2 regions of the Pseudoalteromonas sp. NZS71 genome follow, and region 2 is predicted to be linked to the other one. Evidence: predicted binding sites of a transcription regulator. Region 2 holds the regulator's gene; the other holds the start of a gene.
The links. Region 2 encodes FliA, which starts transcription of late flagellar genes. Its sites were predicted from a motif close to CTAAAGNTNNNNNNNNNNNNGCCGATA; they were not measured.
Positions count from the first base shown of each region.

Region 1: the regulator FliA is predicted to act here: its motif matches at 7,116-7,142, upstream of pomA (flagellar motor protein PomA).

Region 1 is NZ_JADYWS010000011.1:4,819-16,444, reverse strand. It holds gene thiL (thiamine-phosphate kinase) at 1-99, shown strand, start outside; gene I6E85_RS08980 (phosphatidylglycerophosphatase A) at 96-581, shown strand; gene I6E85_RS08975 (ligand-binding sensor domain-containing diguanylate cyclase) at 620-3,706, shown strand; gene dxs (1-deoxy-D-xylulose-5-phosphate synthase) at 3,780-5,642, opposite strand; gene ispA ((2E,6E)-farnesyl diphosphate synthase) at 5,748-6,635, opposite strand; gene I6E85_RS08960 (exodeoxyribonuclease VII small subunit) at 6,638-6,880, opposite strand; gene pomA (flagellar motor protein PomA) at 7,202-7,969, shown strand; gene I6E85_RS08950 (flagellar motor protein MotB) at 7,972-8,892, shown strand; gene I6E85_RS08945 (hypothetical protein) at 9,036-9,551, shown strand; gene I6E85_RS08940 (DNA topoisomerase III) at 9,594-11,534, shown strand; gene I6E85_RS08935 (M20 family metallopeptidase) at 11,611-11,626, opposite strand, start outside.
Region 2 is NZ_JADYWS010000002.1:203,853-215,478, reverse strand. It holds gene I6E85_RS02080 (chemotaxis protein CheW) at 1-234, opposite strand, end outside; gene I6E85_RS02075 (ParA family protein) at 238-1,008, opposite strand; gene I6E85_RS02070 (flagellar motor protein MotB) at 1,021-1,980, opposite strand; gene I6E85_RS02065 (flagellar motor protein) at 1,982-2,746, opposite strand; gene I6E85_RS02060 (chemotaxis response regulator protein-glutamate methylesterase) at 2,739-3,905, opposite strand; gene I6E85_RS02055 (chemotaxis protein CheA) at 3,964-6,171, opposite strand; gene I6E85_RS02050 (protein phosphatase CheZ) at 6,187-6,960, opposite strand; gene cheY (chemotaxis response regulator CheY) at 6,978-7,361, opposite strand; gene I6E85_RS02040 (RNA polymerase sigma factor FliA) at 7,402-8,112, opposite strand; gene I6E85_RS02035 (MinD/ParA family protein) at 8,139-8,999, opposite strand; gene flhF (flagellar biosynthesis protein FlhF) at 8,992-10,473, opposite strand; gene flhA (flagellar biosynthesis protein FlhA) at 10,495-11,626, opposite strand, start outside.

The sequences.
Region 1 (11,626 bases), on a different contig from region 2:
ATTAAAAGTGGCGATGGTCAAATTGAACTTTTACACAACGGTGAGAAGTTTGATTTTAAGCAGCAAGGTTTTGAGCATTTTGCAAAGGAGCTGGTTTGAACAAAAACCGAAAGTTTAATTTAAAGCGCCCACATCAGTTTTTTGGTTTGGGTTTTGGTACTGGGTTAGCCCCTAAAGCACCTGGTACATTTGGCACTTTTGCTGCACTGCCATTCATTTTTATGACTATGTATTATCCGCTATGGTTGCAAATTGTGTTTGCCGTAGTGATCAGTATATTTGGTATATGGGCCTGTGGTAAAACGGCTGATGATTTAGGCGTGCACGACCATCCTGCTATTGTATGGGATGAAGTGGCAGGTTATTACATTACAATGATTGGTGCAGCACTTAGCTGGCAAACATTACTCGTTGGTTTTTTGTTATTTCGCTTTTTTGATATAGCAAAACCTGGCCCAATCCGTATGCTAGACAAACGAGTACATGGTGGTTTAGGTATTATGGCCGATGATATACTTGCGGGCGTTTTTTCGCTTATATGCTTACAGGCGCTAATAAAAGTGGGTTTACTACCCTTTTAATTTTTTATATTTGATTTGTTTAACTAGGTGGCAGCAATATGATGCGATTTTTACTGGTTTGTGTACTGATGTTGTGCGCGACACCAAGTTGGGCTTCAATTAGTGATTACGTAGTTAAGCAATGGAATATAAAAGATGGTCTACCTTCGCAATCACTTAAAAGCGTAGTACAAGACCAGCAAGGCTATATGTGGCTTGGTACTCAGTTTGGCTTAAGCCGTTTTGATGGCACAACATTTACAAACTACAACACGCAAAATAGCCCGTTCTTGCCTAGTAATGGTATTAATAAACTTTTAGTCGATTCTAGTGGCTTATTGTGGGTAGGTACTAAAAGTGGCTTGGTAGTTATTAATCCTGCCACATTTGCAGCACAAGAGTTTAATATTAAAGGTCCAGTAAGAGATATTCTTGAGGACTCTAAAGGCAGCATATGGATTGCGGCTAATGGTTTATACTATGTAGATAGAGGGCAAGTTGATTTACGCACTCAAGTAAATGGCCCCCTACCTATTGTTAATGCTACCGTAATTACCCAAATTGTTGGCTCTGTTAGCCAAATGGCACTCTCTCCTGAAGGTATTTGGCTGGTTAATGATCGTCATTTATTACGCCTTACTAAAAACTCATCAGATTTCTCTAAACTACGTTTAGAGCTTACCGCTAAAATATCGTTACCAGAGCGCTTAGCGCAAACCATAGTGCACGATTTATCATTCTTAAACGGTAATTTGTATATAGCCTCTGAGCTAGGTGCATACTTTTTAGATTTAGATGACGAACTAAGACCTTTTCCTTTACCTAATGCAAATAACTCAGCCGTATATAAGTTTATGAGTGATACCGATGGTGGCTTATGGGTTTCGACTTATGGACGTTTATTATTTAGAGATAAAACCGGTGAGTGGCAATGGGTAGAGCCAAGCCAACTTGATCAAAGCATATGGTTTGCTGATATTTTTAGAGATGATAAAAATAACGTTTGGTTAGCAAGTTTTAGTGAAGGCTTATGGCTTGCCCATGAAGGGCGGGTAGAAAGGCATTCAGCAGTTTCAGATATGACCGAGTCTGTTATGGCTATTAGCCAAGCTCCAGATGGAAAACTGTGGGTTGCTAACAAAAGCGGCATTGGTTATTTCGATTTAGATAAAAGTTTTATTAATTTAGTTCCAAGTAGTAAATATGGATACGCGTCAGTACACGATCTACAATTCGATGGTGAACGATTATATATAGCCACAGGGCGCGGCTTATTTGTTTTTGAAAACAAGACACTCTATACCGTCCCTGGTCGAGCGCTTCGCGATAACCCGGTATTTGCAATAAGTCGCTCTAGTAAAGGCGGTTTTTGGATTGGTACCGGACGCGGTTTATATCGATTAAATTATGCTGGTTTAACGCCTTTTGCATATAACGCTTTTTTAGGTAGTAAGTTTATTACCTACGTATTGGATAAAACAAACTTTGGTGTGATTGGTACTAGTAAAGGGGCATATTACTTTACAGACCGTGGCATTGAAAAAATTGGTGACCAAACAACACTTGAAAGTGCATACGTAACGAGTGTGCTACATATAGATGGCGTGGGTATTTTAATCGGCTCTCTTAACGATGGGCTTTTTTACAGAAGTACGCAAGGGCAGTGGCGTCAACTCGATGCAGCTAATGGCTTACCGTATGGGTCTATATTTAGCCTAGAATATGATGAAAAGTTAAAACATGTTTGGGTAAGCACCATGAAAGGTGTTTACAGAATGCCTGTAGAGCAATTTAAAACAGAGATAAAAAGCTTAAAAGTTGAAGAAGTGATTTCATCTTTTGACCGTCAACTCGATGGTAAAGCGAATCAATGTTGTAGTGGACTTGGGCATGATGCGGTAGCAGACACCGGCAATTCTATTTGGTACCCAAGCTTACAAGGTGTTGTTGAAATACCTAAAAATGTAGAGCTATTTGGTGTGCTTGCATTAAAGCCAACAATAGAAACAATAACAACACCACTTCGTCATTTAACCACCGCTGCGCTTGGTAAAAAACCATCATTAGAAACAGACGAGCGTGATATAACGCTAACTTACACAGCTATTGATTATTATGCACCAAACAGTATTGAATTTAGATATAAACTAAGTGGCTTAGATAGTGACTGGCGCTATGCTAATACGCGACGTGAAGCTATTTATACTAACTTGCCTCCAGGCTCGTTTTTGTTTCAATTAGAAGCGAAGCGCCAAGGTGAAGACTGGACTAAAGCGCAAGAAGTAGAATACGGTTTTGTAGTGCCTGAGCGCTTTGACGAAACTATTTACTTTAGGCTTTTAATTACCAGTGGCTTTATTTTGCTTTTCTACCTTATTTTTTGGGTGTTTAGAGCGCAAGAGCGTAGAAAACAAGAAGCATTAGAGGGCTTGATCACCGAGCGTACCTTAGAGCTTCGTCAAGCTAATGATAAATTAGGCCAAGTTAATTCACAGCTTAAATTAGTTAGTCACTCAGATGAGTTAACAGGGCTGCGTAGTCGTCGCTTTTTGTTTGATCAACTCCCTAAAGATATTGAACACTTTCAACGTAATTCACAATCGCTGCAGGCACAAGGCAAGTCACTGGTGCTGGTAATTATTAACTTTGATAACTTCAGCCGTATCAATGATGCCTATGGCCCAATTGCAGGTGATAGCTGCTTACAGCAAATGGCTGCATTATTAAATTCGCGTACGCAGGGTTCTGACTATGTGGCACGTTGGAGTGGTGATGAGTTTTTACTATTATTACGTGATTTTAAATGCAATAAAATAGACAGCTATGCTTCAGATCTTTGTAAAGTAATAGCGGCTAATTCATTCCAATTACCAAATGGAAAAACAACTAATATCACGGCATCAATTGGTTGGTCATTTTATCCATTACCACTTTTGGGTGGGCAGGTAATTAGCTGGGAGACATCTATTAACCTAGCAGATATTTCACTACACCAAGTTAAAAAGCGCGGTGGTGATGGTGTTGCAAATATTACGTTTGATGATCAGCTTGATGCATTTGAGTTTGAACAAAATTCTAACGTTGATCAACAATTAGGTATTTTACAAAGCAATGGCCTAGCTGATATTAAAGTGTGGATGCGCTGATCAGCAATATTTGATATTAAAAAAGGAGCCTAGGCTCCTTTTTTAATATGCTCAACTTTAGATGTATAGGAAGTTAATTAATAAACGCTTTAATAGCGGTTAATATTCCTTGCTCGCCTAACCCCATTTCATCGTGCATTTCATCTTGGGTGCCGTGTTTAATAAACTCATCAGGAATACCTAAGTTAAGGATATTAATATCAGCTTTTTGCGTTGCTAAGAATTCGTTAACTGCAGAGCCGGCACCGCCAGCAATCGCATTATCTTCAAGCGTAACAATTACATCGTGGCTAGTTGCAAGCTCATTTAAAAGTGCGGTATCAAGTGGTTTAATAAAACGCATATTAACAAGCGTTGCATCTAATTCATCTGCAGCAAGCTGTGCATTTTCAAGTAATGTACCGAACGATAAAATGGCAATTTTACTGCCTTTCTTAATTGTATCTGCCTTACCTATTTCAAGCAGTTGCATAGTGCTTTCAATGTCTGCAGTACCTGCACTACCGCGAGGGTAACGAACAGCAACTGGGCAATTTGCTTTATAGCCGGTGTACAGCATTTGACGGCACTCGTTGGTATCGCTTGGTGCCATAATTACCATATTTGGAATGCAGCGCATAAAGCTTAAATCGTACGCACCTTGGTGAGTTTCACCATCGGCTCCCACAATACCAGCGCGGTCAATGGCAAATAATACAGGTAAGTTTTGCAGTGCAACATCATGTATTAATTGGTCATACGCACGTTGTAAAAAGCTTGAGTAAATAGCAACAACAGGTTTTAAGCCTTCACAGGCAAAGCCAGCAGCTAAAGTAACCGCATGCTGCTCAGCAATGGCCACATCAAAGTATTGATCTGGAAACTCTTTAGAAAAACGTACCATGCCTGAACCTTCGCGCATTGCAGGCGTGATAGCCATTAACTTGCTGTCTTGTTCGGCCATATCACATAACCAATCGCCGAATACTTTTGAAAAAGTAGCAGCACTAGGTTTAGATTTAGGTAGGCTAGTTGTGCTCGGATCGAATTTTGGTACACCATGATAGCCAATAGGATCGGCTTCAGCCGGTTTATAGCCCTTACCTTTTTGCGTTTTTATATGTAAAAGCTGTGGGCCTTTTAAATTACGCATATTACGTAATGTATCTACCAACATGTTTACATCGTGACCATCAATGGGACCAATGTAATTTAGGCCTAATTCTTCAAAAAATGTCCCTGGAATCATCATACCTTTTATATGTTCTTCCATTTTACTAGCAAGTTGTTTTACAGGAGGTACACCAGAGAGTAACTTTTTACTACCTTCACGAATGTTAGTATAAAAGCTACCTGATAAAATTCGAGCAAAGTGATTTGTTAATGCGCCAACATTTTCAGAAATCGACATTTCGTTATCATTTAAAATAATAAGCATGTCTGATTTTACATCACCTAAATGATTCATCGCTTCAAATGCCATGCCTGCGGTTATAGCTCCGTCACCAATAATGGCTACAGACTTTCGACCTTTACCTTCTTTTTGTGCAGCAATAGACATACCTAAAGCAGCCGAAATAGAGGTGCTTGAATGGCCTACGCTAAACGTATCGTATTGGCTTTCATCGCGAAAAGGAAAAGGGTGCAAACCGTCTTTTTGGCGAATAGTGTGCATTTGCTCGCGACGACCAGTAAGAATTTTATGCGGATAAGCTTGATGACCCACATCCCAAACTAGGCGATCGTCTGGAGTGTTATAAACATAATGCAGCGCAACGGTTAGTTCAACCGTCCCTAAACCAGACGCTAGATGACCGCTACTTTGCGATACTGAGTTGAGTAAATAATCGCGCAGCTCATTGCTAAATGCAGGGAGTTTGTCTTGCGCTAAGTCACGCAATTGGGCTGGCTCGTCAACCAAATTAAGTAATGGATACTTGCTACTATCAAGTGTCATGGTTTTATATATATCCTTCGCTAACATTAATTAATTCAAAGCTTTTACGAATAATTAATGTTGAGTAATAATGTCAGTGCTAATTGCAATACGTATGAGCAAAAATTAGTGGTCACGCTCAATTAGGTAATTTGCTAGCGACGCAAGAAGTGTTGTGTCAGCATCTATATTTGCTAACGCTTCATGGGCTTGTTGTATTAAATTCTGCGCCATTTCTTTAGCGCCTAGCATACCTAATAACGCCGGATATGTCGCTTTATTCGCGGCAATATCGGAGCCTTGTGGCTTTCCTAAAATAACTGTATCGCCTTCAACATCTAAAATGTCGTCGTGTACTTGAAATGCTAGCCCTATAGCATACCCAAAAACACTTAAATTTTCTAAGGTTTGTTGATCAGCCTTTTCACTGCACAGTGCACCAAGTGTAATTGCGCAATTAATTAGAGCCCCGGTTTTTAGCTTATGTATTCGCTCAAGCTCTTGTACGGTAATTACTTTATCAGTTGCTGCTATATCAAGGCCTTGTCCGCCAACCATACCCTGAAGGCCTGATGCGTGGGCAAGTGTAGCAATCATTTTTACTTGTGTTTGCGATGAGCATTCAAATTTGTGATTCGCAATAAGCTCAAAAGCAAGAGTTTGAAGAGCATCACCGGCTAAAATTGCATTTGCCTCGCCAAACTCTATATGACAAGTAGGGCGTCCGCGGCGTAAGTCGTCGTCGTCCATTGCTGGTAAGTCATCATGGACTAACGAATAGCTATGAATACACTCAATTGCAGCAGCAAGTACGTTTAAGTCTTGATGGTTTGCGCCGAGCATTTTACCTGTGGCATAAACTAAAAATGGACGTAATCTTTTACCGCCATTAAATAATCCATACTGGGTGGCGTTCTTTACCGTTTCTTCTGTATCGAGAGGCTGGTTAAAATGCTGTTGTAAGGTCGCTACTACATCTTTTTGAGCACGTTCAATATGATTTTTTATGCTCACAGCTATTCCATATCATTATCAAAATTTGTAAGTACTGACTTTTCGCCATTCCCCATCAAAATTGATACTTTTTGTTCTGCTTGCTGTAATTTCCCTGATGAAGCACTTGCTAATGCAATTCCACGCTCAAATTGCTTTAACGATTGCTCAAGCGATAAGTCACCTTGTTCCATGTCACTAACGATTGTAGATAATTCTTCTAGTGCTTGTTCGAAACTTAAGTTTTCAGGTTTTTTAGTCGCCATCTTTATTTCAGCTTACATAATAAATTTAGGGGTCAATTTTAGGGGGAATGCTAAACTAGGTCAAAGGATGATATTGGTTTTTTACCTTTATAACGTTAAATTATATTTCAAGTGCATTAATAAAGCCTTAATAGCGGTCTGTTGGTTTAATAAATCAATTGATAATTAGGTAGCCCTTATAACTTGATCTAAGATAGTGCTAAAGGCTGCTTTTTATGTTTATTTATAAAAATGGCTTAAGCAATTCAATATGTTGCCGATAAGCAGTTAATAATAAAAGTTTATGATAAGGCCATTAAGCATGAAACTTCTGGAGGAAATGTGGATTTAGCAACCATAATCGGGATCCTAGGCGCAATTGGCTTAATTGTCATGTCTATGTTTATGAGTAGTAGCGGTGAAATGGCTATGTTTTACAATACCCCGTCTGTGGTTATTGTATTTGGTGGTTCACTCTTTATTGTTTTATCAAACTTCACCATGTCGCAATTTTTGGGGATAGGTAAAGTTGTTGCTAAAGCGTTTATGTTTAAAATCGAAACGCCAGAAATACTTATCGAAAAAGCAGTAGAACTTGCGGATTCAGCTCGTAAAGGCGGTTTTTTAGCACTCGAAGAAGCTGAAATTCCAAACCCCTTTATGCGCAAAGGCGTCGATATGCTCGTTGATGGCCACGACGCAGATGTAGTTCGCGCTACACTTCAAAAAGATATTTCTCTAACCACGACTCGCCATGAATTGGGCGCGGGTTTATTTAAGTCGTTAGCTGATATAGGGCCTGCAATGGGTATGATTGGTACTCTAATTGGTTTGGTTGCAATGTTGTCTAACATGGATGACCCAAAGGCAATTGGTCCGGCAATGGCAGTAGCACTATTAACAACTTTATATGGCGCGTTTTTAGCCAATGTTGTGGCAATTCCTATTCAGGTAAAACTCGAACTGCGTAAAGACGAGGAAGCGATGAATCAGCGTTTAATTTTGGATGCTATTTTAGGTATACAAGATGGTCAGAATCCAAAAGTAATCGAAGGTATTTTGAAAAATTACTTAGCTGAATCTAAACGCAAAGTAGATACCGAGGAGTAATTATGTCTGATCAAGAGTGCAAATGCCCACCGCCAGGTCTACCTGCATGGATGGGAACGTTTGCCGATTTAATGTCACTGTTAATGTGCTTTTTTGTACTCTTGCTCGCGTTTTCAGAAATGGATGTACTTAAGTTTAAACAAATTGCGGGCTCTATGAAGTTTGCTTTTGGTGTGCAGAATAAAATTGAAGTAAAAGACATCCCTAAAGGTACCTCTGTTATTGCCATGGAGTTTACCCCAGGCAAACCAGAGCCAACCCCAATAGAAACCATTCAGCAGCAAACAGTCGAAATGACTCAACAAATGTTAGAGTTTCAGGCTGGCGATGAAAGCTCAGCAGGCGGCAGGCAAGAACAGCGCGGGGATAAACGCGGTGGCGAATCTCGTAGTACCTCACAAGAAGAATCTTCTGAGCAAGCAACTTCAGCAGCCGATCAGGAGCAAACTAACGAGCTTGTTAAAAAGATAGCGCAGCAGCTTGAAAAGCAAATAATCGATGGCGCAATTGAGCTTGAGTCTTTAGGGCAGCAAATAATTATTCGCATTAGAGAGAATGGTTCATTTCCTTCAGGTAGTGCATTTTTACAACCTAAGTTTAAACCTATAATTCAAGATATCGGTGTGCTGTTAAAAGATGTACCCGGTGAAATAACAGTATCTGGCCATACAGATGATTTTCAGGTATCGAATGAGTTATATATTAATAATTGGGACCTATCATCAAAGCGTGCTGTAGCCGTTGCAAGTGAACTGCAAAAAGTCCAAGGATTTGATAAAACCCGAATGATGGTGGTTGGTCGAGCTGAAACACGACCACTTGTACCGAATGACACAGATGAAGATCGCCGCAGGAATCGCCGAGTAGAAATATCTATATTACAAGGTAAAGCAAAAGAGTCAGCTCCTATCGACGTAAGGTAGTACTGCTTGGCAAAGCTTATTTTTTAGCTTAAAGTAAAACTCCTTAACAATTGTAATGGAGTACTTATGAAAATAATAAATAAATATTGTTATATGCCGGGCAACGGAACTGGTGGAGACGATGATAAGACTAAAGAATAACCATGCCTTTATGGGTTGATAAAGTAATCTTTTTTCTTGAACTTAGCTGGGTTTTATTTTTAATCCCGGCTATTTTTATTTTCTATTTACGTAAAGATTTTTTGGCATTACGGTTTGTATGTATAACAGGAGCATTTTTTTTATTTGGTGCACTTATATTCGATTCTTTAAAAGAGTTTGATAAAGATATTTATATATATAGGTATCTTGTTTGGGCGTTTAATGACATTGCTTGGATGGCACTTATTGCATATCTAGGTTTAAAAGATAAAGTTTATTTATGGCAATGTGTGGTAGGTCAGTTAGTTGTTATTATGGCACCAATTTTACAACTTTTTCGTGTTGTTGATCGCCACCTTTGGGATTTATCTTATAGTACGCTGATCTATAAAACGCTTTTACCTTTAATTAATATAGGCACTGTAGTGGTGTGCTATCTTCCGCTGATTTATTTAGTGATCAAAAATAATAAAGTTGTAACCAGTAATGGTTATAAAAAAGCCCCTCCTTTAAAATAGTTGTGCTAAACTACTGTTTATATGAACAGTGGTGAGCAAGCTATGAAACTCTACATTGCAGAAAAACCTTCACTTGGACGCGCTATTGCTGATGCGTTACCAAAACCACATAAAAAACACGATGGTTATATAGAAGTCGCTAATGGCGATTGTGTATCGTGGTGTATTGGGCATTTGCTAGAACAAGCAGAACCTGATGACTATGATGAGCGTTTTAAAAAGTGGCAGTTTGAACACTTGCCTATAATACCTGAGCAATGGAAGCTAAAAGCTAAAACCAAAACACGTAAACAGCTCACTGTTTTAAAAAAATTAATTAAACAAGCTTCGCAACTTATTCACGCTGGCGATCCAGACCGTGAAGGCCAGCTATTAGTCGATCAAGTAATTGAAGAAGCTAAAATAAGTCAGGCTAAAAAGCAGAGTACACAACGTTTACTCATTAGTGATTTAAACTTATCGGCAGTAAAAAAATCATTGAGTAATATGCGCTCTAATCGAGACTTTATTCCGTTAAGTGTATCTGCTTTAGCACGCTCTCGTGCTGATTGGCTATTTGGTATGAATTTAACGCGTGCATATACATTAGCGGGTCAAAAAGCAGGATTTGGTAATGTACTTTCGGTAGGACGGGTACAAACCCCTATTTTAGGGCTTGTTGTTAATAGAGATAACGAAATAGCACACTTTGTATCTAAGCCTTTTTACGATGTACTGGCGCATTTACTTACTCCAGATAACCAGCCATTCATAGCTAAGTGGGTTCCTAGTAAAGCATGTGAGCCACATCAAGATGAAGAAGGGCGAATACTTAACAAAGCACTCGCAGAAAATGTTGCTTCGCGTATTACCAAACAAAATGCTGAGCTTACAGCGCTTGAGCAAAAACAAAAAAAACAAAGTGCTCCATTACCTTATAATTTATCTGCACTGCAAATAGATGCGGCTAAAGCATTTGGAATGCCGGCTCAAAAAGTGTTGGATATTTGCCAAATACTTTATGAGCGACATAAATTAATTACCTACCCACGCTCGGATAATCGTTATTTACCTAAAGATCACCATCAAGATGCATCTGCTATTTTTAAAGCTATAAGTGCTAATGGTGGGCAAAGCACCGAATTGGTAAATGGGGCTGATGTAAAAAAGCGTAGTAAATGTTTTAACGGTTCAAAAGTGGCTGCCCATCATGCCATTGTCCCTACGGCTAAGCAGTTAAAGTCAGCGAGTTTGAGCGGTGACGAAGCGAAGGTATATCAATTAATAAGCCGCCATTATCTAATTCAGTTTTATCCCGACTATATATATAACGAAACTAAAGCAGAGATAACAATCGCTGGCGGATTATTTAAAGCAAATGCAAAACAAGATGTAAGCTTAGGCTTTAAGGTATTAATGGGTAAGTCTGAATTAAAAGATGAAGCTACGTTACCTCCTTTAACAGAAGGTATGTCTCTTTTTTGTGAGCAAGGCGAAGTAGTCGAAAAGCATACATCACCCCCAGCTTATTTTACTGATGCTACATTATTGGCTGCGATGACCGGCATTAGTCGTTACGTTAAAGATCCACAAATTAAAAAAGTATTAAAAGACACTGATGGTTTAGGTACGGAGGCAACACGTGCGGGAATAATCGAGTTGCTATTCAAGCGGCGTTTTTTAAAACGTGAAGGTAAGTCAATTAGAGCGACCGAAACGGGACTTGCCCTTATTAGCGTATTACCACAAGGTTTAGCGAGTCCTGATTTAACCGCAAAGTGGGAATCGAGCTTAGGTGATATTGCGCAGCAAGTAATGAGTTATCAGCAATTTTTACAGCCGTTACTTGCCGACTTAAATGGGTTTGTACAATTAGCAGCAAACTGCGATAGCAATGCATTTGCAAGGTTACCAAAAAGCTCACCTAAAAAACGTTTTGCTAAACGAGGTGGAAAAGCGACCTTTAAAAAGTCGAGTTATAAAAAAAGCTCTGTTGCTAGTTAGCTACAGAGCCATTTTATTAAACGATATCACTTAACCTGAACTCTGCTTGAGATAGATTTATTATCCAGAATTCAGGTTACTTATTAAATAAA
Region 2 (11,626 bases):
AGGTTCAACTATTGGCTTAATTTCAGAATTAAGTAAGTCTTGATCAAATATTTTTTCTGCCGCTTTTATCTGTTCTTTTGGTTTTAAATGAATATGTTCTTGCTGCGAGTCATGTGGCATTTGCTCAAGTAATTTTGCGACTGGCTCAAGGTTATCTACAGGCTCGTCTTCACATAACAAAGCCCCTAGGTATTGTTTCATTACTTTTTCATTAGCAAATAATTGCTTACTCATTCATTAACCTTGTTCAATTAAATATTCTAGCAGTGCTTTATATGCGTATACACCACGCGAACGAGGACAATACTCTACAGGCACTTTTTGCGCAAAGCTTGCATCTCTAAATTTAGTATCTACCGGTATCACACCTGGCCAGACTTTATCACCATACGTACTTTGCAGTGTTTTATATGCTTCTAACGATGCTTTAGTACGTTTATCATACATAGTAGGGATTATAGTATATTGATAATCTTTCGCTTGAGAGGTTTGCATTAATTCCATAGTGCGCATCATTCTATCAAGCCCTTTCAGTGCTAAAAATTCCGTTTGCACTGGCACTAAAATTCGCTCACTTGCTGCAAGCGCATTAACCATTAACACCCCTAAAACTGGGGGGCAATCTAAAATGGCATAATCGTAATGTTCACTGATTTTTGCAAGCGCTTTTTTTAGTATTAATCCCATACCTGTTTTATTACCCATGCTTCTATCAAGCGTGGCTATCGCCATTGTTGCGGGTAAAATATCTAGGTTTTCAAGTGTTGATGGGCATAAAGCTTGAAGTATCTCTTCACTTTGCATGCTCGTGCCACGCGCAAAAATATCATATACGCTGGCTTCCAAATCTTCTGAGTCAATGCCAAAGTAATAAGTGAGTGATGCATGAGGGTCTGTATCAATAAGCAACACACGCTTACCCTGCAAAGCTAAAATACCAGCAAGGCTCACTGCTGTTGTTGTTTTACCAACACCACCTTTTTGATTTGCGACAGTCCAAATCTTCACATTACATCCTAATTACTGTTCATTGCGCGTTGTTATGCGAATACCACCATGAGGCAAACGAATTATTTTTATTGTATCGTCATCTGAAGGGAGCTCAATTTCAGGCTCTGCCACTACTGGCTTGACGGCCTGTTCATCACCTTTAATGTCTTGTATTGGCGGTAAACCATACTTAGAAAGTGCAATAACAACTTTACGATTTTCTGCTCGCCCTTGTTCTGTATCGTTACTTACAAAAGGTGAATATTGACCATAACCTTCTATCGCCATTCTGGCAGAATTAATACCTAATGCTTCCAACTCTACTAAAATAGATGTTGCTCTAGCAACCGAGAGTTCCCAATTTGAGCGAAATATTTCATTGCGAATACTTTCATCATCAGTATAGCCACGCACCCTAATATAGTTATCTACTGGAGCAATAATATCTTTAACAATTTTGACGACTTGCTTTGCCCTAGAGTGTGCAACTGAGCTACCACTTGAAAATAACATACCTGAGCTTAGCTCTATAATCAGCCAATCTTGATTAAGCTCTAAACTGGCTTCTCCATCACGAATTTCATCAATAAGCGCTGACTGCAGCTTAGCAAGTAAGCTATCGAGTGGTTTTCCTAAATATTTTTGTTGTATGTTACTTGTATCACTTTGACCGTCGAGTAACTCTGGACCTTGTTCTTCTTTTAAAATACTTTCACCATAAAGAACTTCTTGTTCAGGTGTCACTCTATCAGTCAATATTCCATTACCATTGACGCCCTCACCTTGCTGGGAGTGCTGGCGGGCAGATTTATCAAAAACGTGTTCAAGGGAGTCTGACAATATTTGAAATTGTTCTTCTTTGTTGATCGCTATCGCATACAGCACCACAAAAAAAGCAAACATAATGGTCATGTAATCGGCATACGATACAAGCCAACGCTCTGTATGTTGACTTTTAGGAGCAGAGTGACGCAGTCGTCGGCGTAGCATGTTATTCGTCCACTAAATTAGGACGCTCTACACGATAGGCTTCAAGCTTTAATTCTATATTTACTGGGCTTTCACCAACGCTTATTGCAATCACACCTTCGGCAAGCATTTCATGGTAAAGCATTTTTTGCTCTACACGCTGTTTTAACTTATTTGCCATAGGTAAAAACAATAAATTAGCTAAACCAACACCATAAATGGTCGCAATAAATGCCGTTGCAACTCCTGCACCAAGCATTTGTGGATCGGTAATAAACGACATTGCCTGTATTAAACCAAGCACAGCACCTAAAATACCAATGGTAGGACTGTAGCCCCCCATCGCTTCATAAACACGTGCGGCTTCAAGCAAGCGATCGCGTTCTAGCAGTAAATCAATTTCAAGCGTGTCACGTAGTTTTTGCTCTGAGCAGCCATCTACAAGCAAGCTTAAACCTTTTGCTGCATATGCATCTGGGTGAGCTAGCGCTTCGTTTTCAAGCGCTAAGTAACCTTCTTGACGTGCCTTATGAGACCACCGCTTAACTTGCTCTATTGCATCTTCAATATCATATTGTGGCGCAACAAAAACCCAAGAGCTCATATTTAGCATTTTTTTAAAGGTACTTGCTGATGTTTGCAACATAACAGCACCAAGCGTGCCGCCTAATACAATAATAAGGGCAGGACCATTAAATAAAGCAGAAACAACGCCGCCTTCTAAAGAGTAACCTAGACCTATTGCACCAAGTGCTACAAATAGTCCAAATATTGAGAGTTTATCCACAACCTACCTCTCTCTTGATACGTGCTGCAACATCGCTTAATGCTAAACTTTCACTCGAAAGCCCCGCATTAGCAATGGCTTGAGGCATTCCATAAACAACACAGCTTTTTTCATCCTGTGCCCAAATGGTTGCACCCGTTTGTTTTAACATTCTTGCACCGTCACGTCCATCAGCGCCCATGCCTGTTAAAACGATAGCAAGCACATCGCCTTGATACGTTTTTGCTGCACTGGCAAAAGTTACATCTACACTCGGTTTATAACTTATTCTCTCGCTATGATCTTCAAATACGCGCAGAGTTCTATTTGCACCACGCCCTTCTACCATCATCTGCTGTCCGCCAGGCGCTAGATAAGCAGTTCCTGGTTGTAAGCGGTCACCTTGTTGCGCTTCTTTCACTTTTATTTGGCACAGACCATTTAAACGTGCCGCAAATGCAGGTGTAAAAGCAGCTGGCATATGCTGAATAAGCAAAATAGGATGAGGGAAATTAGCAGGCAATTGAGTTAATATAGTTTGTAGTGCAACAGGGCCACCTGTAGAAGTGCCAATAGCCACAAGCTGGTATTGCTTTCCACTTGCTCGCATTGAGGCAATATTTGAACCTGACGATGTTGTAGGGGCTGCTCTTTGAAAGCTTCTATCGGGTTGTTTTATCGAAGGCGTTAGTGTGTTTGTTCTTTGCGAAAGTGAGCTTGTTATCGGTTTAGTTGATATTACTGGCTTAGGTGGTGTTGCAGCTTTAAACGTTCGCGGTAAACGTCTTCGCCCTATATCTTTCACTTTATTTTGTAAAAGCTTTATAGCGTCTTCATTATTGCGAGCGATGTCTTCAAATTTTTTCGGTAAAAAATCCATTGCTCCAGCATCTAGCGCATCAAACGTTGCTGTTGCGCCATCACGTGTTAGTGATGAAAACATTAAGATCGGGGTTGGATTACTCGCCATTATCTCTTTAACTGCGCTAATACCATCAAGCACAGGCATTTCTACATCCATAGTGATCATATCTGGACGTAGCTGAGCTGCTTTTTCAACAGCTTCTCTGCCATTCACAGCAAAGCCTATAACTTGTATGTCGCTATCTTGCTCAAGAATTTCGCTTACCCTGCGGCGAAAAAAGCTTGAATCATCAACAACTAAAACTTTAACGGCCATTTAGCTCTCTTATTAAATTTATGCGTAGGTATATATTAAATATATACCTACTTTATTATTAGCCTGCGTAATGTTTTAACATGTTTGGAACGTCTAAAATCAGTGCAATGCCACCATCTGAAGTAATTGTAGCGCCTGCCATACCTGGGGTACCTTGTAGTAACGCATCAAGTGGTTTAATTACAACTTCTTCTTGGCCAATTAATGAGTCAACAACAAAACCAATTTGCTGCGTACCAATTTGCACAATAACTACATGGCCTTTTGCTTTTCGCTGTGAACGATCTGAGCCTTTAACTAACCAGTGCTCGAGGTAGAATAACGGTATTGCCTTTTTACGCACAATAATTGTTAATTGCCCATCAACCACATTTGTTTTCGTTAAATCTAAGTTGAATATTTCACTAACACCTGCAAGTGGTAACGCAAATGTTTGTGCGCCAACAATTACCATTAAGGTCGGTAATATGGCTAAGGTAAGTGGTACTTTTATCTCTAAAATAGTACCTACACCTAACTCAGATTGAATACTTACAGAGCCGTTTAATTGGGTGATTTTAGTTTTCACCACATCCATTCCAACACCACGACCTGAAATATCAGATATCTCTTCTTTTGTAGAAAAGCCAGGTGCAAAAATTAGGTTGTATGCTTCAGTGTCAGAAAGTCGACTCGCTTGATCGTGGTCGAGCACGCCTTTACTAATTGCTATTTTTTTCAGTTTCTCAGCATCCATACCAGCGCCATCATCTTTAATGGTCAACAAAATATGGTCGCCTTCCTGAGACGCTGATAAAGTAACATTACCTGTTCTAGGCTTACCGGCAGCCTCACGAACAGCTGGCATTTCAATACCGTGGTCAACTGAGTTTCGAACTAAATGCACAAGCGGATCGGCTAGTGCTTCCACTAAGTTTTTATCTAAATCGGTTTCTTCACCTACAAGTTGTAAGTCAATGTCTTTGTTTAAGCTGCGTGCTAAATCGCGTACTACGCGAGGGAAACGACCAAATACCTTTTTAATTGGTTGCATTCGCGTTTGCATAACCGCGCCTTGAATATCAGCAGTCACTACATCTAAGTTAGAGATTGCTTTACCCATTGCTTCACTGTCTGAATTGGTCGCTAAACTAACCAAACGATTTCGCACAAGTACTAACTCACCAACCATATTCATAATTTGGTCAAGTCGTTTTGTATCTACGCGAACTGTCGTCTCTGCTGCTGGTGGCGCTGATTTTTTAGGCGTTGCTGGCGCTGCTTTAGCAACCGGTTTTTCTACCGGTTTAGAAACGGGTGCTTTTACAGGTTCTGGTTTTTTTACAGGCACACTCGCTTTTGCAGTTGGTTTAGCTGGGATATTGGGCTGTTTCACAGCTGGAGTGCTTTCTATTGATTTAGGTGCAGTGCCTTTACCATGAAGTTCATCAAGAAGCGCTTCAAATTCATCATCACTAATTTCATCATCTGATGAATTAGCAGTATTTGACGCTGGTTTAGCTGGTTCTACAGGTGCTTTAACTGCACTACTTTGCTCAGGTGCTTTACTCGCAACCTCACCAAAACTGCCAACTCCATGTAACTCGTCTAATAAGCTGTCAAATTCATCATCAGTAATATCACCATTAAAATCACTACTACTTGCTACTGGCTTTTCAACTGCAGGACCTTGTCCTTTACCGTGTAGTTCATCAAGTAAGTTTTCAAATTCATCTTCAGTGATTTCGTTTATTTCAGCATCACTAACCGAAGGAGTTCCGCTAAACATTTCATCAAATGCAAATGGATCTTCCTCATCAGCTATTGGCGTATCAACTACTTCATCAAGAGGTTGTTCAACGTCAGTTTCTGAAGCGACTCCGTTAAGCTCGGCTTCTGTTGGAGGTAGGCCCAAAATATGGAGGGTTTGAAGTAACTCAGGATCTGCTGGTTCTGGCTTATCCCTATTTTGGATAGTCGCGAACATTTCATTAATGGTGTCGAGCGCTTGTAAAATAACATCCATTAACTCTGAATTGACCGTTCGCACGCCTTGACGTAGTAAATCAAATACGTTTTCAGCGCCGTGGCAAGCATCAACAAGTTCTGTCATAGCTAAAAAGCCTGCACCACCTTTTACAGTGTGAAAGCCTCTAAATATGGCATTTAGTAACTCGGTATCTTCTGGATTATTTTCCAGTTCAACTAACTGTTCAGATAAAAGCTCTAGGATTTCTCCTGCCTCTACAAGAAAGTCTTGTAAAATATCTTCATCGACTTCAAACATGCAGTTACTCTCCTCTTAGAAGCCCAAACTTGATAAAAGATCATCGACTTCATCTTGATCAGACACAACATCATTACGCGATTCTTTATCAATAATAGGGCCTTCAGGACCTGCTAAAGTTTGTGTGGCAACTGGTTCTTTTATTTTTTGTTGTTCTACTTTATTCGCTGTGTTGTCACTGTCATCTTGTTCAGCAAACGCTGTTAAAAGATGAAGTAAGCTTTCTTCTACTTCTCTAACAAGTTCTATAACACGGCGAATAACTTGACCTGTTAAGTCTTGATAGTCTTGAGCCATTAGTACATTTGTCATTAAGCTTTGAAGCTCATCCGTTTTATGATGAGAGTTATTCATAAACTTATCGATACTATGGCAAAGTTGTTTAAACTCACCAAGCTCAATCTCCCGGCTCATTAAACGATCCCATGTCGGTTTGATATGAGATATTTCATCTGCAAGTTGCTGAGCTATAGGTAAACTAGCCTCAACAGCATCCATTGTTTTATTAGCCGCATTTTCTGTCATTTCTATAACATAATTAAGCCGCTTTTTAGCATCTGGAATCGCATCTGTCGTTATGTTAGTTAAGCGAGTATCAAGCTCAAAGCTTTTAAGTGCTTCGTGCAGTTGACGAGTCAACTTCCCAACTTCAGCAAATAATTTAGACTGCTCTTGCGAAGCTGTCTCTAAAATCAACTGATTAGCTTTATCTTGCTCATCGTTTTCTAAATAAATGACGAGTTGACGAGCTTGTTCTAACGTTATTTGAGGCGCAGCTGGTGCTGACATAAGCCTCTCCCCCATCATTAGCCTAAGCGTTCAAATACTTTTTCTAATTTAGTTTTTAATGTTCCAGCCGTAAATGGCTTAACAATATAACCATTAACGCCAGCTTGCGCTGCAGCTATTATTTGTTCTTTTTTAGCTTCTGCCGTTACCATCAGTACAGGGATATGTTTTAACTTATCATCTGCACGAATTGCTCTTAAAAGGTCAATACCTTGCATTCCCGGCATATTCCAATCTGTAACCACAAAATCAAACACTTGATTTTGTAACATAGGCAAAGCTGTAGACCCGTCATCAGCTTCTTGAACGTTAGTGAAACCTAAGTCACGTAATAGGTTTTTTATAATTCGTCTCATCGTTGAAAAATCATCAACTACAAGAATTTTCATGTTTTTATCCAAAACATCCCCCAGTGAGGTATTAACCTTAGTTTACTTACTACTAGTTTATCCAGTCATTGATTTTAGCTTTAAGCTTAATCATCGCCTGACCATGTATCTGACTTACACGCGATTCGCTTACATCGAGTATATGTCCTATTTCTTTTAAATTCATTTCATCGTTATAGTATAAAGAAAGTACCATCGCATCACGCTCTGGTAATGACTTTATTGCATTTAGCAAAGACTCATTAAACCGATCATTTTTAACATTATTAAAAGGTTTGTCTAGCGCTAAATCTTGGCCTACGGGAGTAATAACATCCTCATCTACACCAAGGTCTTCTATGCCTAATACTTTACTGGTATTAACATCATTTAAAATATGATGGTACTCATTGAGTGAAATTTCAAGTTTTTCAGCAACTTCTGTATCTGTTGGTTCGCGATTCAGACTGCTTTCGAGCCCAGTAATTGCCTCTGCAACTTGTCGGCTTTTACGGTGTACTGAACGAGGAGCCCAATCACCACGGCGCATTTCATCAAGCATAGCCCCGCGAATACGAATACCGGCAAAGGTTTCAAAGCTTGCGCCTTTTGTTGCATCAAAGTTTTTTGAAGCTTCTATTAAACCTATCATTCCTGATTGAATTAAATCATCAAGCTGAACGCTAGGTGGTAATCGAGCAATTAGATGACATGCCACTTTTTTGACAAGTGATGCATGTTTCTCAACAATCACATTTAAGTTTTGTGTTGATTGATATCCCATAGCTCTATTCACCAATGTTGTCATAATTAGCCGTTTACTAGTTTCTCAATGAAAAACTCTAAATGCCCAGATGGTTGATTTGGTATTGGCCATTTAACTGCTTTTGTCGCCAGCGCTTTAAACGCGAGAGCGGCTGGCGAACTTGGAAAGAGCTCAACAATCACCTTTTGGCGACGTGTTGCTTTGCGCATATTTTCGTCATAAGGAACCGTTGCTACTAGCTCCATTGAAACATCTAAAAAGCGATCGGTAACTTTAGATAGTTTTGCAAATAATTCAGTGCCTTCACGCATACTGCGGACCATATTGGCAACAATTTTGAACTTATAAACACCGTGCTCGCGGCTTAATACTTTAATAAGTGCGTAAGCATCGGTTATTGATGTTGGTTCATCGCACACTACAACCATTACATCTTGTGCTGCTCGTGAGAAGCTTAGCACCATGTCTGAAATACCAGCGGCTGTATCTACAATTAAAATATCAAATTCGGTATTCAATTCGCTAAATGCACGAATTAGCCCGGCATGCTCAGATGGCGATAGTTCAACCATACTTTGCGAGCCCGATGTAGCGGGTACAATTTTAATACCAGCAGGGCCTTCAACTAAAATCTCGTCAAGCTCACATTCACCTGACAAAACGTGTGATAAATTGCGCTCTACACGTAAACCAAGCATCACATCACAGTTTGCTAAACCTAAGTCAGCATCCAGCACTAATACTCTATTACCTTGTTGCCCTAGTGCAATAGCGGTATTTAGAGAAACATTTGTTTTCCCTACCCCACCTTTACCACCGGTTACAGCGATAACTTTTACGCCGTTGTTATTGTTTTGACTCATTTTGCGCAGGCCGCTTGCTTGATCTAATACTGTGTTAATCATACATCCCTACTGTACTTGGCGCCACTGCTTGGTGCCTTGAATGTTGTGCTTTTGTTCTTTTTAAATATAATTGCTCAGCCTTTTTCACTAGTTTCTCAGCATTTGCAACACGAATATCTTCTGGCACTCGTTGACCGTTAGTAAGATACCCTATTGGGAGGCGATTTTGAATCGCAATACTAATAATCTCACCCAAACTTAATGATTCATCTAACTTAGTGAAAATACAACCACTTAACTGTACTTTTTTAAAGTGACGTACTGTTTCTTGTAATACATTAATTTGTGCCGTCGCGCTTAGTACTAAGTAGCTGCGAATATCCACACGTTGGTTACGCATTAACGTGTTTAACTGCTCAGTCAAACGTAAATCTCGCTGACTCATACCTGCTGTATCAATTAATACTAGACGTTTATTTCGTAAATGATATAAAACTTCAGCTAATTCATTAGCATCTTTAACTTGCTTTACACCACAACCAATAATACGGCCGTAAGTAGCAAGCTGTTCATAAGCACCAATTCTGTATGTATCAGTGGTTATTAAGGCCACTTTATCAGCGCCATATTTTTGTGCACCTAACGCTGCAAGCTTAGCAACTGTTGTTGTTTTACCAACACCTGTTGGACCCACTAACGCATATACACCACCTTGGCGAAGTATTTCATTATTGGTTGTTTGCATTTGATCTTCGACCATCGTTAACAACGCTTTCCAGCCTTGCTTACGAGATACATCATCAGGTACAAAACATGCCATTTGTTGCGCTACTTCTTTATCAATACCCATACCGACTAAGCGGTCAACCATGCAAGCGCGTGTTGGATCGCGACGCGCCATATCTTGCTGCATTAAGCCTGATACTTGATGCTCAAGTAATTGACGAATTGCGTTCATTTCTTCACGCATTGTTGTCATTTCTTCGCTTTCATTATTGGGTGTTTGTTGGCGAGCAGTTACTGGACTATCTAAATCATCAAAGTCGCTGTCTAAATCATCAAAACCTAAGCTATCCGCTTGAGTTTGTGGACGAACTGGCGCTGCATTTTCAGGTGCAAACATATTTTTAGTACGCTGTTCCATAACTGGTTCTTGATAGTTATCGGTAGTATCAATACCTGATTGTGAAAACATTGATGCAAGCTCAGGAGAACGAGGACGCGGTGATTGACGCTCTAATAAAGCCTGTAGGCTGTCAGCCACTTTTGCTTGCGGCTCTGGTTTGGCACGCTGAGGCTCTGGTTTTACAAAATTATGCATGCTTTGCTGTGGTGCTTGAGCGCGCGGTTCTGCAGTACGTTGTGGTTGCGCTGCTACTTTAGGGGCTGCTTTGTCATAATCAACTGCCGCTACAATTTCTACACCGTTAGCCAGCTTCTTATTTGACATAATAACCGCATCAACACCTAACTCATCTTTAACTTCTTTAAGTGCTGTGCGCATATCTTTAGCAAAAAAACGTTTAATTTTCATGATTCAACCCCTGTTAAAATCTTATTGTTGGCCTACAGAGCTAACAATCTTGATCTGTCTTTCGTCTGGTACCTCTTGATAAGACATCACTCTCAATCCTGGAATGGTGTACTTAACAAAACGAGATAACACAGTGCGTAACATTCCTGACGTTAGCAATATAGAAGGTTCACCGGCCATTTCTTGATTTTGATGCGCTTGTGTCAATGACACTTGAAGTCGCTCTGCAAGTCCAGGCTCAATACCGGCACCTTCATCGCCTGCATTTTGTAATGACTGATGCAACATCTGTTCCAACTCAGGTGCCAAGGTTATGACAGGGATTTCTGATGACATACCAACCGCATCTTGAACAATTAACCTACGCAGAGAAATACGCACTGCAGCCGTTAATACATCAGGGTCTTGGCTACGCGGGCCATACTCAACAAGGGTTTGAACAATTGAGCGCATATCGCGAATAGCTACACCTTCATTCAATAAATTTTGCAGTACTTTTACAATTGCAGTTAATGGCAACACATCTGGTACTAGCCCTTCTACTAAGCGAGGGTGGCTTTTAGCGAGCATATCAAGCAGGTTTTGGACTTCTTCATGCCCTAGTAGCAACGCCGCGCTGTTAGTTAATAACTGGCTAATATGAGTGGCAACTACCGTGGCTGAATCTACAACGGTATAACCTAGTGATTGCGCTTCATCTTTTTGATCTGGCTTGATCCATACTGCATCAAGGCCAAACGCAGGATCTTTAGTTTCAACCCCTTTAATTGGGCCAAATACTTGCCCTGGGTTAATCGCTAGCTCGTCACCATGTTTAAGTTCGCTTTCACCGGTTGAAACACCCATTAGCGTTATTCTGTAAGCATTAGGGTCAAGCTCTAAATTATCGCGAATATGAACAGGTGGTACTAAAAAACCAAGTTCTTGAGAAAGCTTTTTACGTACACCTTTAATACGATTAAGTAGCTCACCACCTTGAGATTGATCTACCAACGGAATTAATCTATAGCCTACTTCTAAGCCAATTACGTCAACCTGTTGAACATCATCCCAACCAAGTTCTTTTTGCTCTTGTTTATTGGCAATACCTGTTGCAGCGCTTCCGCCACTGGCGGCTTCTTCGGCCTCTGCTGCAGCGGCTTTTAACTTAGTT